Regions from separate parts of the Proteus terrae subsp. cibarius genome, predicted to be linked through region 2. Evidence: predicted binding sites of a transcription regulator. Region 2 holds the regulator's gene; the other holds the start of a gene.
The links. Region 2 encodes CRP, which controls carbon source genes, mostly activating them, when cyclic AMP is high. Its sites were predicted from a motif close to ATGTGANNNNNNTCACAT; they were not measured.
Positions count from the first base shown of each region.

Region 1 (8,452 bases), 400 kb from region 2:
GTCAGCAATTTTACCGATAGAAACAACGTGGCCTTGTTTTTCATCAACCAGTTTTTTCAACATAGTTGGTGCTGGTGGCTCAACCGCTAAATCATGACGGTTACCTGTACGAGCGAAGTTACCCGGTTTATCACCGATAAATGGACGCGCAATAACACGACCAATGTTGTAATCGCCTTTGTTTAGTTCATCACGAGCAATTTCACACAGCTCATATAATTCATCTAAACCGTAAGTTTCTTCATGACATGCAATTTGGAATACGGAGTCAGCAGAGGTATAGAAAATCGGCTTACCAGTTTTCATATGCTCTTCACCCAGTTCATCCAAAATCACTGTACCAGATGCGTGGCAGTTACCTAAATAACCCGGTAATTTTGCACGTTTAACGATATTTTCTAACAGTTCTTGCGGGAATGAATTTTTCAGATCTTTGAAGTATCCCCAATCAAACAGAACAGGAACACCTGCGATTTCCCAGTGGCCTGACGGAGTATCTTTACCAGAAGAGATTTCACTCGCGTAGCCATAAGCTCCGATAATATCTGCGTCTTTATCTAAACCAATAGGAAATTTACCTGTTGATTCTTCCGCAGCTTTACCTAAACCTAAACGGCAAAGATTAGGTAAATGAAGAGGACCTTTACGACCTTCTCTATCTGCTTTACCATCAGCAAACGCTTGTGCGATATGCCCTAAAGTGTCTGAACCTTGGTCACCGAATTTCTCCGCATCACCGGCAGCACCGATACCGAAGGAATCTAATACCATGATATGTACACGTTTCATAATTCTCTCTCCTGTGTCATTCTCCGTAGACCACGGATATGTCACTTATAAATCGTAATTGAGTTCTTATTCGCTGATTTGGCGGTACACCATTGGTGAAGCTTCGCGTTTGCTGTCACCAATTACCATCGCTTTACGGACTTCAGCCGCAGCTTCTTGCCATGATTTTTCACTGTTAGCATGGATCATCGCTAAAGGTGTATCTGTATTGATTTCAGCACCAAGCGCTACGATATCGCTTAAGCCAACACTATAATCAATAGTATCAGTTGCTTTACGACGACCACCGCCTAATGTCACAACTGACATACCTAATGCACGCGTATCCATTTCAGTGATAAATCCTGCTTTCTCAGCGAATACAGGTTTACTTAATACCGCAGTTGGCAGGTATTTATTGTAGTTTTCAACAAAATCAGATGGGCCTTTCTGTGCTGCAACCATACGGCCAAAGACTTCTGCCGCTTTACCGTTGTCCAACACATCTTGCAGTTTTTGACGAGCTTGTTGACGATCATCCGCTAAACGGCCTGATACTAACATTTCAACACACAGCGCCATAGTGACTTCAAATAGACGTGGATTACGATATTCACCTGTTAAGAATTGAACAGCTTCACGTACTTCAACCGCATTACCTGCGCTAGAAGCTAATACTTCATTCATATCCGTTAACAGTGCCGTAGTTTGACAGCCTGCGCCATTTGCTACTTGAACAATTGACTCAGCCAGCTCTTCAGATTTCTGATAAGTCGGCATAAAGGCACCCGAGCCCACTTTAACGTCCATCACTAATGCATCTAAGCCTTCAGCTAATTTTTTACCTAAAATAGATGCAGTGATAAGCGGGATTGAATCAACTGTAGCAGTAATATCACGGGTAGCATAAAAGCGTTTGTCAGCAGGTGCTAATGAATTAGTCTGTCCGATAATGGCAACACCGACATTGCGAATAATGTCGCGGAATTTCTCATCATCAGGGAAAATATCAAAGCCCGGAATTGCTTCAAGCTTATCTAATGTTCCACCTGTGTGGCCTAATCCACGACCAGAGATCATAGGAACATAACCACCACAAGCCGCAACCATTGGCCCTAACATCAGTGAAGTTACATCACCCACACCACCAGTTGAGTGTTTATCAACGATTGGGCCGTTTAAATTTAGGCTTTTCCAGTTCAGAACTGTACCGGAATCACGCATAGCTAATGTCAAAGCAACACGCTCTGGCATTGTCATATCGTGGAAATAAATAGTCATTGCTAATGCAGCAATTTGACCTTCAGAAACAGTATTATCTCTGACGCCATTAATGAAAAAACGAATTTCTTCCTCAGTTAAAGGATGACCATCACGCTTTTTACGAATAATCTCTTGGGCAAGAAACACTGCAACCTCCTGGTTTTATAGCATTGGTAACGCCCACAATAATGAAGAGTGGGCGTATTTCACGAATGGATTAGTAACCACTAGACGATTTTTGTTCGCCATGACCTAAAGTGGCTAATAAATTACCTAACAGGCTTGACGCGCCAAAACGGAAGTGACGGGCATCAACCCAGTTGTCACCCATAATGCGGTTAGCTAATGCAAGGTATTGAGCAGCTTCTTCAGCGGTACGTACACCACCCGCTGGTTTGAAACCAACTTCTTTGCCAACACCCATATCGTGGATCACTTGGATCATTAACTCAGCGCTTTCCAGTGTTGCATTTACAGGTACTTTACCTGTGGAAGTTTTAATAAAGTCAGCACCTGCTTTGATTGAAATTTCAGATGCTTTACGGATAAGTGCAGGATCTTTCAGCTCACCCGTTTCAATAATTACTTTCAGTAAAGAACCTGCCTCTGCACAAGCTTCTTTACATGCTTTAACGATATCAAAACCGATTTGCTCGTTACCTGCCATAAATGCACGGTAAGGGAAAACTACGTCAACCTCATCTGCGCCATAAGCTAATGCCGCGTTGGTTTCTGCTAATGCGATATCTAAATCATCATTACCATGAGGGAAGTTAGTTACGGTTGCAATTCGAACGTCTGGAGTACCCTGTTCGCGTAACACTTTACGTGCTAATGGAATAAAACGTGGGTAGATACAAATAGCGGCTGTATTGCCTTCTGGGCTTTTAGCCTGATGACATAATGCAGTCACTTTTGCATCAGTGTCGTCATCATTTAATGTAGTTAAATCCATCAAAGACAGCGCAAGGCGCGCTGCAGCGGTTAAATCTGTCATAAAACTCTCCAACGATGTTTCTCAAGCCCTTTTGGGCGTACGCTTAAGGTTAGCGATTAATTTGTTGGCGAGCGGACTTGGTTCCTTGAAGATGTTGCTGTAACTTGCGCTACAACGACAGCTGAGCTCCCTCTCACCGCGCTATGCTCACTTCGGCGACCCGTCATTGAGCCTTCGCCATTCCATGAAGTTTCAGCACATCTTATTTGAACACGCTAAGGAACAATTAGATGTGCTTTACGTCACACTAATCAAATGCAACTTGCAAACAATGACATAAAAATGTGACAAATATCACGTTTAGGTCATTTTCTGGTTTAATGTTACTCGAATAGCGCCTTTAAGTCGTCTTTATAACGCAAAAAAAAGCGTGATCAATATAAAATGATATTGCTATTGGCCCTACTCAATACAAATTGCGAAATATCTCACACAATAAAAATAGTTAACATTACAACAGAAAACAAACATAAAAGAGCAGATAGGTAAAACCCATCTGCTCTTCACAATAAAAATCAATTAAGCAGCAACCACTGCCATTGCTGTTAATGCAAAGAAGAAACCTGCAATTGTTGCACTCATTAAGTTAGAGAGTGTACCAGCAAGTACGGCCTTCATTCCTAAACGCGCCACATCTTTGCGACGGTTAGGCGCCATTCCACCTAAACCACCTAACAGTACGGCAACAGAAGAGAGGTTAGCAAAACCACACAATGCAAAGGAGATGATTATCTTCGTTTGCTCTGATAGCACCATAAGTCCAGAACCTGCAACTAATGCATCTTCTTGTAGATATTTACTAAACTCAGAGTAAGCATAGAACTCATTAATAACAATTTTTTGTCCAATAAATGAGCCTGCAATAGTTGCTTCACTCCAAGGTACCCCGATAAGGAAAGCAATTGGTGCGAAGATCCAACCTAACACTAATTCTAATGAGAAATTCTCATAACCAAACCAGCCACCAATACCGCCAAGAATACCATTAACTAATGCAATCAATGCAACGAAAGCAAGTAACATGGCACCGACGTTCAGAGCAAGCTGTAAGCCTGAAGAGGCACCCGCTGCGGCAGCATCAATAATATTGGCAGGTTTCTCATCATCTGCCATTTTATCAAGTGCATCTTTTTGATCATCAGGTGTTTCTGTTTCAGGGATCAATAATTTAGCAAAGAGTAAACCACCAGGAGCGGCCATAAAGGATGCAGTGATCAAATACTCTAACGGTACGCCCATGCTGGCGTATCCAGCAAGCACAGAACCTGCAACAGAGGCTAAACCACCACACATAACAGCAAAGAGCTCTGAGGTTGTCATTCTTGCAATATAAGGGCGAACAACCAGCGGGGCTTCTGTTTGCCCAACAAAGATATTAGCTGTTGCAGACATCGATTCTGTTCGTGATGTGCCTAATACTTTCTGTAAGCCACCACCAAGAATTTTAATCACAATTTGCATGATACCGAGGTAATACAGCACAGCAATTAGTGAAGAGAAGAATACGATAACAGGCAGCACGCGTAGGGCAAAAACGAAACCACCACCACCAAACAACTCAAACATTTTGTCTGATACTAGGCCGGCAAACAGAAAACTCATTCCATTTTCACCGTAATCAATGACATTTTTAACACCATCAGAAATAGCCATTAATACTTTACGACCACCATCTGAATAAAGTACAAATGCGCCTAAGCCAATCTGAATAAGGAATGCGCCACCAACTGTACGTAATCTAATTGCACGTCGATTGCTGGAAAACAGAATGGCTATCAATATTAATGTTGCCATTCCGACCAAGCTCATAATGAGTTGCATTGAAGGATCCCTGTTCACATAAAAATTTAATGGATTATCAATAACGCTCTAACCAGAGCTTATTGACTCTTTTTGCCGGATAATTATACCTAGTCTAAGAAAAGAACCCTCAATACCCATCACAAATAGAGTCTGAAAAAAGTAACACAAAAGTCATAAATGAGAAGTAGATCACACAAAAAAGAAAATTGCATTGTTGAACAGGCTAGGGAGTTTTTAACCTTTAGATAAACCGCATTTTCATTCAAGCGCTAGGTAATATTGTTGAGCCCAAATAATTGTAGGCTATTGAGATAGAGTTGCTCTGCGATCGCCTCTGGTGATCCTTGACGCAGCTCACAGAGTTGGGAAAAAACGTTCTGAATACGTTCTGGGCGATTAGGTTTACCTTGAAAACCACTTACAGGCATATCAGGAGCATCTGTTTCTAATAACAGATATTCTAGTGGTAACGAGGCAATTGCACGGCGAGTTTTTTGTGCTCGCTCATAAGTAATGGTTCCACCAACACCAATAAAATAGCCTTGCTGAATAAACTTTTCTGCCTGTTGCAGACTTCCTGCAAAACCATGAATAACCCCTTTGCGAGGCACATCATAACGGCGTAAAAGTGCACTTAGCTTATCGTGGGTTTTACGTGAATGTAGGATCACAGGTAAATCGAATTTAATCGCTAATTTAAGCTGTGCAATTAAAAATGCCTCTTGCTTCTCTGACTGGGGATTTTCCATATAATCATCAAGCCCAATTTCGCCGATAGCAACACAACGAGAAGTCGTTTTTAATTTTTGTTCCAATTCCAAAAGATGCTGTTCAGTATGCTCATTGATATATAAAGGGTGTAATCCCAATGCACAATATAATTGATGGTGATGGTTAGCGAGCTCTGCAACAACATCTAAATTCCAACGTGCAACGGCGGGAATAATGATTTTTTCAACATGAGCCTGACGCGCTAGTGACAAACTGTTAGCAATATCATCATAAAAAACCGGAAAATCAAAATGGCAGTGGGTATCAATAAATTTATTCATTCTGAATCTGCCTCACATCAGGGTGTACGCTGCGAGTTCCTTGTTGAATTATAGAGGCATTCTCTGCTTTATCAGCCTTCGCTTCTTGTTCAAACAAACTAAAGACTTTTTTATCGTGTTGTTTGAATTTTTTCTTAGAAAAGTGCTGACCAATTGTTGCCAGAAAATAGCGCCCACAACGTCTGCCCACATGATAATCATGATTTAGTGCACTTAAACGACTTCCTAGCGCGCTAGATTGCAATGTGGTTGGTGGATATATTTCAATAACCACAACATCTTCTGGGGGCGATTGGATAAATTTAATTGTCTCGGTATAGGTTTCGATATGCACTTGTGCCATCTCCATAAAGCGCTGTAAACGGCTATTTTCAAACCATTTTCCCATACGCTCAACCCATTCAGTTGTGTATTGATATTCAGAAGGAACAGTGCGAACAACAACAATAGTACGACAACCACGCCTATAAGCTTCTCTCACAGGGATAGCATCACTAATGCCACCATCATGATAAACAACATCATGAAATAAAACACCATTACGATAAAAAGCAGGAATAGCACTAGATGCTTTGATTATCTCAAGCCAAGTCGGTTCATCGGGTTGAAAATAATTTGCCTGAAAATTATCGGAACGACTTGCCACCATATAAAATTCACGCCCTGTATCAAAACGACGTAGCGCTGTTGGCATATCAAGAGGCATTTCTTTGGCAGTCGTTTCTATATACCAATCAAGATCCAGTAAATTACCACCACGGACAAAGCGAAGGGGATTAAAAAATTGATTATTAGTTGTATAGCGATTAATAATTTTACGTGCATATCCACGCTGACCACAGGCAAAAGCAGATAAATTTTGCGCTCCCGCAGACACCCCAAGTAAAATATCAAAGGGATCAAATTGTGATCGCATAAATTCATCAAGGACACCCGCAGTAAAGATCCCGCGTTGACCTCCGCCTTCACAAACTAAAGCGACTTTGCCTTGTGGTAGTGAGGATTGAAATTCGAGTGCAGTAATATTATTTAATGTGACAGGTATATACTTCCCCATAATGTCTCCTTTATACAACTTATCAAAGGATACCCGCACATTTTTTTGTCGTCATTCTTTTTACGTATTCATACAAATAAATCAGACAATATCTTCTTAGAATATGACGAATATAAAAGAAAATCATTTTTATGATTTGATATTTACATCTGAATCTACGCTTTTAACACCTTCAATTTTTTCAATAATTTGTAAGATTTTTTCTTCTTGCGCTTTACTATCAACAAAACCTGAAAGAAAAACATGTCCAAACTCAGTGCGAATAGAAATATTTTCACTATCAATATCTTGCATTGGTAATAGCGTATCTTTAATCTTATTCGAGATGGAAGTATCACTTAAATAATGCCCCGTGTTATTCCCACTGTTATTGATTTCGCTATACCACGATGTTTCAGCTGATGCGCCCATACTGACAAAAGCCAAGCCCATTGACATTACTAACGCTAATTTCAGCGTTTTATATTGTTCCATTGCTCTCCCCCTAATCACAATAACTGCGACAGGAAATATGTGTGTTTTAATATCTGTATTTTTATGAATTACTACAAAACTTTAACAATCTAAGCTATTACACTAATAAGCTATTTGAGTTAAATAAAGTAAAAAATAACAAATAAAGACTAATCCTAGTAATTTTATTCTAATAATAACGAATAAAACTATAATAAATTTTACATATATTTATAAATAAGTATAAAAACGAGCATAATGTTAACAGAAAAAAAAGAGATTAATTCCAAATGAAGAAGGGCTTTTGGGCTGGATATTAGAGATATGTTGAGTAGATTTAATAAAGAAAAGCTAAGAAACAAAAAAGGCTATATTAAAAAAACATAGCCTTTTCATTAAGTTAAATACTCTAAATAATTCAAGATGTAGCTAGGCGACAAGTAAATGAGTCGCTAGGAGCATACATAAGTATGTGACTAGTACGAATGAACGCAGTCAACAACGCTACACCTTGAAGTATGACGAGTATCATAAGTATGTGGCTAGTACGAATGAACACAGTCAACAACGCTACACCTTGAAGCAGAAGAGTAGATACTCTAAATAATTCAAGATGTAGCTAGGCGACAAGTAAATGAGTCACTAGGAGCATACATAAGTATGTGACTAGTACGAATGAACGCAGTCAACAACGCTACACCTTGAAGTATGACGAGTATCAGTGTTCACGTGTCTGATGAAACTCAACATCAGGATAACGCTCACGCGTTAAATTCAAGTTGACCATTGTTGGTGCGATATAAGTTAAGTTATCGCCGCCATCAAGTGCCAAGTTTTGTTCATTTTTACGTTTAAACTCTTCGAGTTTTTTCTCGTTATCACACTCAACCCAGCGAGCTGTTGAAACGTTAACGGATTCATAAATCGCTTCAACGTTATATTCACTCTTAAGTCTTGCAACAACCACATCAAACTGAAGTACACCCACAGCCCCTACGATTAAATCGTTATTTGCCAGTGGTCTAAAGACCTGTACAGCACCTTCTTCTGATAACTGCA
Region 1 is NZ_CP047349.1:3,220,091-3,228,542, forward strand. It holds gene deoB (phosphopentomutase) at 1-789, opposite strand, end outside; gene deoA (thymidine phosphorylase) at 856-2,178, opposite strand; gene deoC (deoxyribose-phosphate aldolase) at 2,249-3,028, opposite strand; gene GTH25_RS14815 (NupC/NupG family nucleoside CNT transporter) at 3,548-4,849, opposite strand; gene GTH25_RS14820 (TatD family hydrolase) at 5,101-5,883, opposite strand; gene GTH25_RS14825 (patatin-like phospholipase family protein) at 5,876-6,940, opposite strand; gene GTH25_RS14830 (BON domain-containing protein) at 7,070-7,414, opposite strand; gene prfC (peptide chain release factor 3) at 8,112-8,452, opposite strand, start outside.
Region 1: the regulator CRP is predicted to act here: its motif matches at 3,311-3,328, upstream of deoC (deoxyribose-phosphate aldolase).

Region 2 (8,452 bases):
TTTACGAATGAACCTGCATTACGTTTAGCACAAAAATTAATAGATAACACATTTGCAGAACGTGTCTTTTTTGCCAATTCGGGCGCAGAAGCAAATGAAGCCGCATTTAAATTGGCTCGCCATTATGCCATTACTCGTCATAGCCCTTATAAAACTAAAATTATTGCCTTTCACAATGCATTTCATGGCAGAACGCTGTTTACAGTATCGGTTGGTGGACAACCTAAATATGCGGATGGTTTTGGTCCTAAGCCTGCCGATATCGTACATGTACCGTTTAATGATTTAGATGCTGTTAAAGCGGTTATGGATGACCACACTTGTGCCGTTATTTTAGAGCCAGTTCAAGGTGAAGGTGGCGTAACAGCGGCAACACCTGAGTTTATGAGAGGGCTACGTGAGCTGTGTGATAAGCATCAAGCTCTACTTGTTCTTGATGAAGTACAAACAGGTATGGGGCGTACAGGTAAACTGTTTGCCTATATGAACTATGATGTGACACCAGACATTATTACAACCGCAAAAGCGCTGGGAAGCGGTTTTCCACTTAGTGCGATGTTAACAACATATGAGATAGCTTCCGCAATGGGGGTTGGAACGCATGGTACAACCTATGGTGGCAATCCATTAGCTTGTGCAGTGGGCAATGTCGCATTTGATTTAATTAATACACCTGAGGTACTTGAGGGGGTAGAAAAGCGCTATCAATGGATTGTGGATGAACTGGCGGCAATCAATCAAACGTACCATGTCTTTTCGCAAATCCGTGGACAAGGTTTGTTGATAGGAGCGCAATTAGCGCCACAATATGAAGGTAAAGCCAAAGAATTACTCGGTCTTGCTACTAAACATGGCTTAATGATGTTAAATGCAGGGGCTGATGTGATGCGTTTTACACCGTCGTTAATTATTACTCAAGAAGAACTGCAAGAAGGAATGGTGGCATTGAAAGCGGCTATTGCAGAATTTGTAAAAGGATAGTATCAACTGAAAACCCCATCAGCGAGGATGGGGTTTTCACAAAAAGTATATCAATAGCCCTGTTATGGGCTATTGTTTGTTTCGAGCGGGAAAACTTAGCGAGTCCCGTAAACGACGATAGTTTTACCGTGTGCGGAGATCAAGTTTTGATCTTCCAGCATTTTCAGAATACGGCCTACAGTTTCGCGTGAACAACCAACGATTTGACCAATTTCCTGACGTGTAATTTTAATTTGCATGCCATCAGGATGTGTCATTGCATCGGGTTGTTTTGCTAAGTTTAATAAGGTTTGTGCAATACGGCCTGTTACATCAAGGAAAGCAAGGTTACCTACTTTTTCTGATGTTGTTTGTAATCTGTTCGCCATTTGAGCAGAAAGGCGCATCAGAATATCAGGGTTAACCTGAATTAATTGGCGGAATTTTTTATAGGAAATTTCTGCTACTTCACAGGCTGTTTTTGCTCGAACCCATGCACTACGTTCTTGATCTTCTTCAAATAATCCAAGTTCACCGATGAAATCCCCCTGGTTTAGGTAGGAGAGGATCATTTCTTTTCCTTCTTCATCTTTAATAAGAACAGCCACGGAACCTTTAACAATATAATAAAGTGTTTCCGCTTTCTCACCTTGGTGGATCAGCGTGCTCTTGGATGGATATTTGTGAATATGGCAGTGTGACAAAAACCATTCAAGAGTCGGGTCTGTTTGCGGCTTGCCGAGAACCATTCGCGTTATCCTCTGTACGTTAAATGCAGCCTTTCAAAACGGATAGGTTCCCTTTTGAGACAGCGTGCTTAAAAATCCTATCTTTACCTATTAACTTCCTGAGAACACGGTCAGTTAATATGGAGTAGATTATAATAAATGAGAAAATAATGCATTGATCTTAACCACTATCATCAAGCAGATATTGTTTTTAACACAATTAGTGCATTAAGTCTCGTTTTACGCAGTCAGCATAATAAACCTATTTGCTAATTGCTAGTTGAATTATGAGAATGTACTCTTTTAGTTTCTGTCATCTTTAGGGGGAAAATAAATGGAAGCGCGAGTTAAGTGGGTTGAAGATTTATCTTTTGTCGGCGAATCTTCATCAGGCCATCAGATTATGATGGATGGGAATTCGGGTGATAAAGCCCCAAGCCCAATGGAAATGGTATTAATTGCTGCGGGTGGATGTAGCGCTATTGATGTCGTAAGCATTTTACGTAAAGGTCGTCACCAAGTGACTGATTGTGAAGTGAAATTAACATCAGAGCGACGCGAAGAAGCCCCTCGTTTATTTACTGATATCAATTTACATTTTATTGTTTCAGGTAAAGAATTAACGGATAAAATCGTAGAACGAGCAGTTCAATTATCCGCAGAAAAATATTGTTCTGTTTCTTTAATGTTAGGAAAAGCAGCCAATATTACGCATTCATTTGAAATAAAAGATGTTGACTAATTTTGATATTTTAAAATAAAGTTTAATTTGAAAAATAATATCCCATTAATTAAGGGATATTATTTTTATAGAGACAAATTTTATTTTGGTTAACTTATCTTTTCGCCATTTAATAATTTTTTGACTAATGGTGCCATAATTAATTCCATCGCTAATCCTAATTTCCCGCCCGGTACAACAATAGTGTTTATTGTTGACATAAACGAGCCATGTAACATCGCAAGTAAATAGGGAAAATCAATATCAGTTAAGCCACGAAAACGAATAACAATAAAACTTTCATCAAGAGTGGGGATTGCTTTGGCAGAAAAAGGGTTTGAAGTATCAACGGTCGGAACGCGTTGGAAGTTAATGTGGGTGCGTGAGAATTGAGGAATAATGTAGCTAATATAATCGTCCATAGAGCGTACAACTGAATCTCTTACCGCTTCTTGTGAGTGTCCCCTTTCTGTCGTGTCTCGGATAAGCTTTTGTATCCACTCTAGGTTGACGATAGGAACAACACCGACCAATAAATCAACATGTTGAGCTACATCATGTTCGTTGGTAACAACGCCACCGTGCAATCCTTCATAAAAGAGAATATCAGTATTACTAGCTAATGGCTCCCAAGGGGTAAATGTTCCCGGTAATTGGTTGTAAGGGGTTGCTTCATCATAAGAGTGTAGATATTTGCGAGATTGTCCTTGTCCTGTATCGCTATATTGACTTAAGGTCTTACTCAGTAAGCTAAAATCATTTGCTTCAGGGCCAAAATAACTGATATGTCTACCTTGTTCTCTGGCTTTTCTTATCGCCATATCCATTTCAGGACGGGTATAGCGATGAAAACTATCTCCATCAATCAATGCAGCATTTGCATTGAACTGTTGGAATATTTTACGAAAAGCTTGGCTTGTTGTGGTGGTTCCTGCACCACTTGAACCAGTTACTGCGATGATAGGATGCTTAATTGACATAGGTTATCCTTTTGCTAAATAAGGTTGGCCCTTATTGATGGCGATACATCGCTAACTTTGAATAACTAATCAGAGCGAAATTGCGATGCAGGCATAATATTGACGCTCTCATGAAGTTCAGACCAAACCAACACGGCCTCACCGGATTTAAGTTGTTTTTTTACGTCGGCGACTTTTTGCTCAAGCGTTTTCTCTTGGATACCATAATCAGTACCTTCTCGTAAAACGAAACTTTCAATGAGATTGTCTAGAGTTTCAGTTGAAAGCTCGCTCCAAGGTATTATCATTTTGCTTTCTCCAAATAGGTAGCCAACCAATCAGGAATACGCCTTTCTAGCCACATCACCGGTTTTGATAGCTTCCCACCAACAAATCCCACATGCCCACCAAACTCTGTAAGTTGGTATTCAATGTTATTGGGTAGCGTTTTGACATCAGGAATAACATCCGCAGACATAAATGGATCGTCTTTAGCATGAATGATAAGTGTCGTTTTCTTTATTTTATTTAATAAAGGCAACGCACTGCATTGGCGATAATAATCTAATGCATCTTTAAACCCGTGAATTTTAGACGTAATAAGATCGTCAAACTGGCGTAGTTTTTTGATGGATTTTATCGTCAATAAGCTAATCGGTAAGGATTCTGGATAGCGAATAAGTTTTCGGGTTGCGTTATTTTTAAGTTCTTTTAACAGATACCATTGGTAAAAACGAGAAAAACCATGTTCAATTTTTGTTGAACATGGTTCAAGCATTAATGGCGCAGAGACAATAACAGCTGCATCTACAACCGCATTTTCACCACTTTCAGCAAGATAATAGGCAAGCATATTTCCACCAAGTGAATAGCCAACGGCGGCTGTTGGTTGTTCGCCAAATTCCTTTTTCAACCAATTTAAGAAGTAGCGAGCATCTTCTGTTTCACCTGAGTGGTAAATGCGATTTTGTCTATTGGGTTCACCACTGCATCCTCTAAAATGCATCACAACGCTTAGCCAGCCTCTCTCTTTTGCGGCGGCTAACATGCCATGAGCATAAGGGCTACTAAACCCACCTTCTAAGCCATGAAAGATGACTAAGCGCGGTTTATCGAGTGCCGTTGCCGGATCTTCACTCCACGCTAAATCGACAAAATCATTGTCTGGAAGATTGAGCCGTTGCCAATGTGGCGTAAGTTGTGGCGTCCTACGTACAATTCTTGGTAAGAGCGTTTGTAAATGTGGATTTTTAGCCCAACGTATTGGATTAAAGTATTGAGACATATTTTCCGTCTATCAAAATGAATTAACACTTGTTTGCTAAATAACATACTGCTATTTTCGGTGAAAATAAAACGTCTGTCACATCTTTGAGCATACTCAATGACACTTAGCCTTGTTTTTTCTTTAACTATTTTCCTGTTTATTGCAGCGATAACACCTGGACCAAACAATTTACTGCTTACTTCATCTGGGGCAAATGTGGGCTTTAAGGGCTCGTTAAAGCTAATGGCCGGCATTATGCTGGGTATGCAATGCGTTTTATTAAGCTCTGCATTTGGTGTTGCCGCATTATTGATAATTTATCCTGCACTGCATATCGGGTTGAAGATAATCGGGAGTGCGTATTTACTTTGGCTTGCTTGGAAAACAGCGACATCATCTTATCAGCGTTTAGATATTCCAGCAAAAACACCACAAGCAGTAAGTTGGTTTCAGGGCGGATTGTTGCAATTTCTAAATCCAAAAGCGTGGATGATGGGATTAGGTGCAGTAGGGAGCTTTAGTCTATCAGGCGATGCTTATTTTAGCTCAGTCATTGCTATTAGCATTGTTATGGTTATTGTTAATTTTGTTGCTGGTATTGTTTGGATATTAGGCGGAACATTAATTAGCCTATTTTTACAAAGCAGACGCTCTTGGTTTGTTTTCAATATTTCAATGGGATTATTAACGGCGCTCTGCGTCCCTTTGATTTGGATAGAGTAATTTCAGAAAATAGTTATAAATCAAGTGGTAATCAAACTTTTTTGATTTAAATGATGTTTTTTTAAGATTGGTTGAAATGATCTCTCTTGATGTGTATCAAAAAAAGAGTATTCCTCTATAAAAAGAGAGATCTACGATCGCCCACTGACACAATCATTCATGTTAAAGTACTCTCTTGTATAAAGTGATGACTGATTTTTTAGTCGTTATATAGTTCTCATTATTCAACTATTTGATTTTTTTATTTCTCATTATTTACACCATTAAAATGGAAAATAACTATTTTATATAGGAATTATTTATTCTTTTTACTGTTTCTATTAAAGTGATTTTTATTACGTTTATGTTTTTGAATTGTTATTAAATGAATGGAAGTGTTTGAAAATAACAATTTATTAAGAGTAAATAGATTAAGTTTATATCGTTCTATTGACCTAAAAGAATAAATTATTATTTAAAATAGAGAGGGGAGTAAATTAAGTATTATAAATGTAGGGACTGATGAATATCGTTCTGATTGAAAAGATAATTATAAAACTATTATAAAAACAAGTATTCCAATAATAAGGTGATTTTTTCTATACTTTATTGTTGTTCATTATCTCTTTTTAATTGATTTTTTTCTAAAAAATTAATTGTTATAGGTATTAAATACTGTACCAAGAATTACTCCATATATAACTATATAGTACTCGAAGTGGATATTGTCATTATGCCGACATTAACGAAAATTGCCTGGATAAAGCCGGGTATGGCTACGAATCAGCGAAAAATAGCAGACTACATTTTAGATAATCCAGAGAAAACAATCACTTTATCGTCACAGCAACTTGCTGAAACAATGGGTGTGAGTCAATCTGCTATTGTTAAATTTAGTCAAAAAATAGGATTTAAAGGTTTTCCTTCTTTGAAACTCGCCATTAGTGAAGAGCTAGGTCGAAAAAACGCGAATTCAGGGGCAAACCCTAGCCTATTACATAATCAAATAGGCTCGGAAGATAGTTTAGAGGTTATCGCACAAAAACTCGCTCAAGAGAAAAATAATTCAATTTGCGATACAACTCGCCAAATTAATTACCTTCATTTTGAAAAGGTGATCCAGCTGATTGATGAAGCTCAGCGAGTTCAGATTATTGGTATTGGTGGCTCAGGATTAGTCGCAAGAGATTTAAGCTATAAATTACAAAAAATAGGAATAACCACGCTGATTGAAACAGATCATCATGTTCAGATATCTGTTGCCCAAATGTTAAGCTCAAAGGATTTACAGATAGTTATTTCTTATAGTGGCAAAAGAAAAGATATGTTAGTCGCAGCCTCTGTAGCTAAAAAACAGGGAGCAAAAATCATTGCCATTACAGGAGAAAAACACTCTCCATTAGGAAGAATTTCTGATTATATATTAGAAACAATTGCGGATGAAGGTGAGTGGCGAAGCGCTTCAATCTCTTCACGCACAGCACAAAACACGATCACTGACCTCATTTTTATGGCGTTATTAAAGAAACGTGATGAGTGTGCAAAGACATTAGTGCTAAGTTCGCAGGCATTAATTAATAGCTTAGATAATTAAAAAATTTGAACTGATTCAAAAAATTAATATTTAAACATAGGTATTTACACTTATTACTAAAGTTATTCTCCTAACGGCCGAAACGATAGTTATTTAGGCAGTCTTTTTTTGTTGAGATGTTTTAATTTCAATGTCGAGGAGAGTAACTAATGCGTAACAATCAACCGGTGACACAGCGAGAATACCCGGTATCTGAAAACGCAACACTGATGTCGACGACAGATCTTGATGGCAATATTATTTATGCTAACGAGGACTTTGTCGAAGCCAGTGGGTTTTCAGTGGAAGAACTAGTGGGACAACCCCACAATATTGTCCGACATCCAGATATCCCTTCAGCAGTTTTTAAGGATATGTGGAAAACGTTAAAACAAGGAGAGGTTTGGACTGGGATCGTGAAGAATCGGCGTAAAAATGGGGATTACTATTGGGTAAGAGCGAATATCACCCCTATTATACGTCAGGGTAAAATTCAAAGTTTTATGTCGGTAAGGACTTCTGCAAGAAAAGAGGAAATAGCACAAGCCTCAGCGCTTTACGCTGCGTTTAATCAAGGTAAGTATCCTTCACACATGTTTTTAAAAGGCGCTTTTGTGTATAAAGGATGGCAGCGTTGGCGCTCATGGAATCAGACAATTTCATTAAAAAAACGACTCCGCCTTTTTATCCTCTTACCTCTACCTTTTATGTTGTTGAGTGCATGGTTTGCTGGTTTATCTGGCTATGCTCTTTTTATGCATATGGCGATTTTGCTGGTATTACTGATGGCAAATGAACGTATTCTCTATTTTCAGATTGTTAAGCCAATTAGACTCCTGAATGAGCAAGCGAATCGAGTTGCAACTGGCGATGAACATAACGTTACATATATAAATCGCATTGATGAAGTGGGTATGACACAGCGTTCAGTTAATCAACTAGGGCGTATGTTCCGTTGGTTAGTCAGTGATGTGAGTCATCAAATACATCAAGTAGACATCTCTTGTGATCAATTAGCTGCAGGTAATCGTGATCTGTATGTAAGAACAGAGCAAACTGCCAGCAATGTTGAAGCAACGGCCTCAACGATGAATGAATTAACGACAGCGGTAAGCAGCAATAGTGAAACGGCAGGGCAAGCAAACAACCTTTCTAATGTCACTTGTGAGGCAGCGATAAAAGGAGGTAATGCAATGGATAATATCGTTAATACAATGAATGATATTGCGAAGAGTTCTGATCGTATTAGTAATATCATTGGTGTTATTGATAGCATTGCCTTTCAAACTAATATCCTTGCACTTAATGCATCCGTAGAAGCGGCCAGAGCAGGCGAACAAGGTCGAGGTTTCTCAGTGGTTGCAACAGAAGTAAGGGAGCTAGCGCAGCGCAGCGCAGAGGCAGCGAAAGAGATCAAAACATTGATCAGTGCTTCAAGTAGCAATATCAAAGTCGGCTCAAAGCAAGTCAATGAAACAGTCGGAACTATGGAAGATATTGTCGTGCATGTTAAAAATGTGACTGATTTAATTGGTGAAATTA
Region 2 is NZ_CP047349.1:3,618,857-3,627,308, reverse strand. It holds gene argD (bifunctional acetylornithine/succinyldiaminopimelate transaminase) at 1-981, shown strand, start outside; gene crp (cAMP-activated global transcriptional regulator CRP) at 1,077-1,709, opposite strand; gene GTH25_RS16610 (OsmC family protein) at 2,023-2,430, shown strand; gene GTH25_RS16605 (phosphoribulokinase) at 2,520-3,389, opposite strand; gene GTH25_RS16600 (YheU family protein) at 3,455-3,676, opposite strand; gene GTH25_RS16595 (hydrolase) at 3,673-4,653, opposite strand; gene GTH25_RS16590 (LysE family translocator) at 4,753-5,358, shown strand; gene GTH25_RS16585 (SIS domain-containing protein) at 6,071-6,931, shown strand; gene GTH25_RS16580 (methyl-accepting chemotaxis protein) at 7,081-8,452, shown strand, end outside.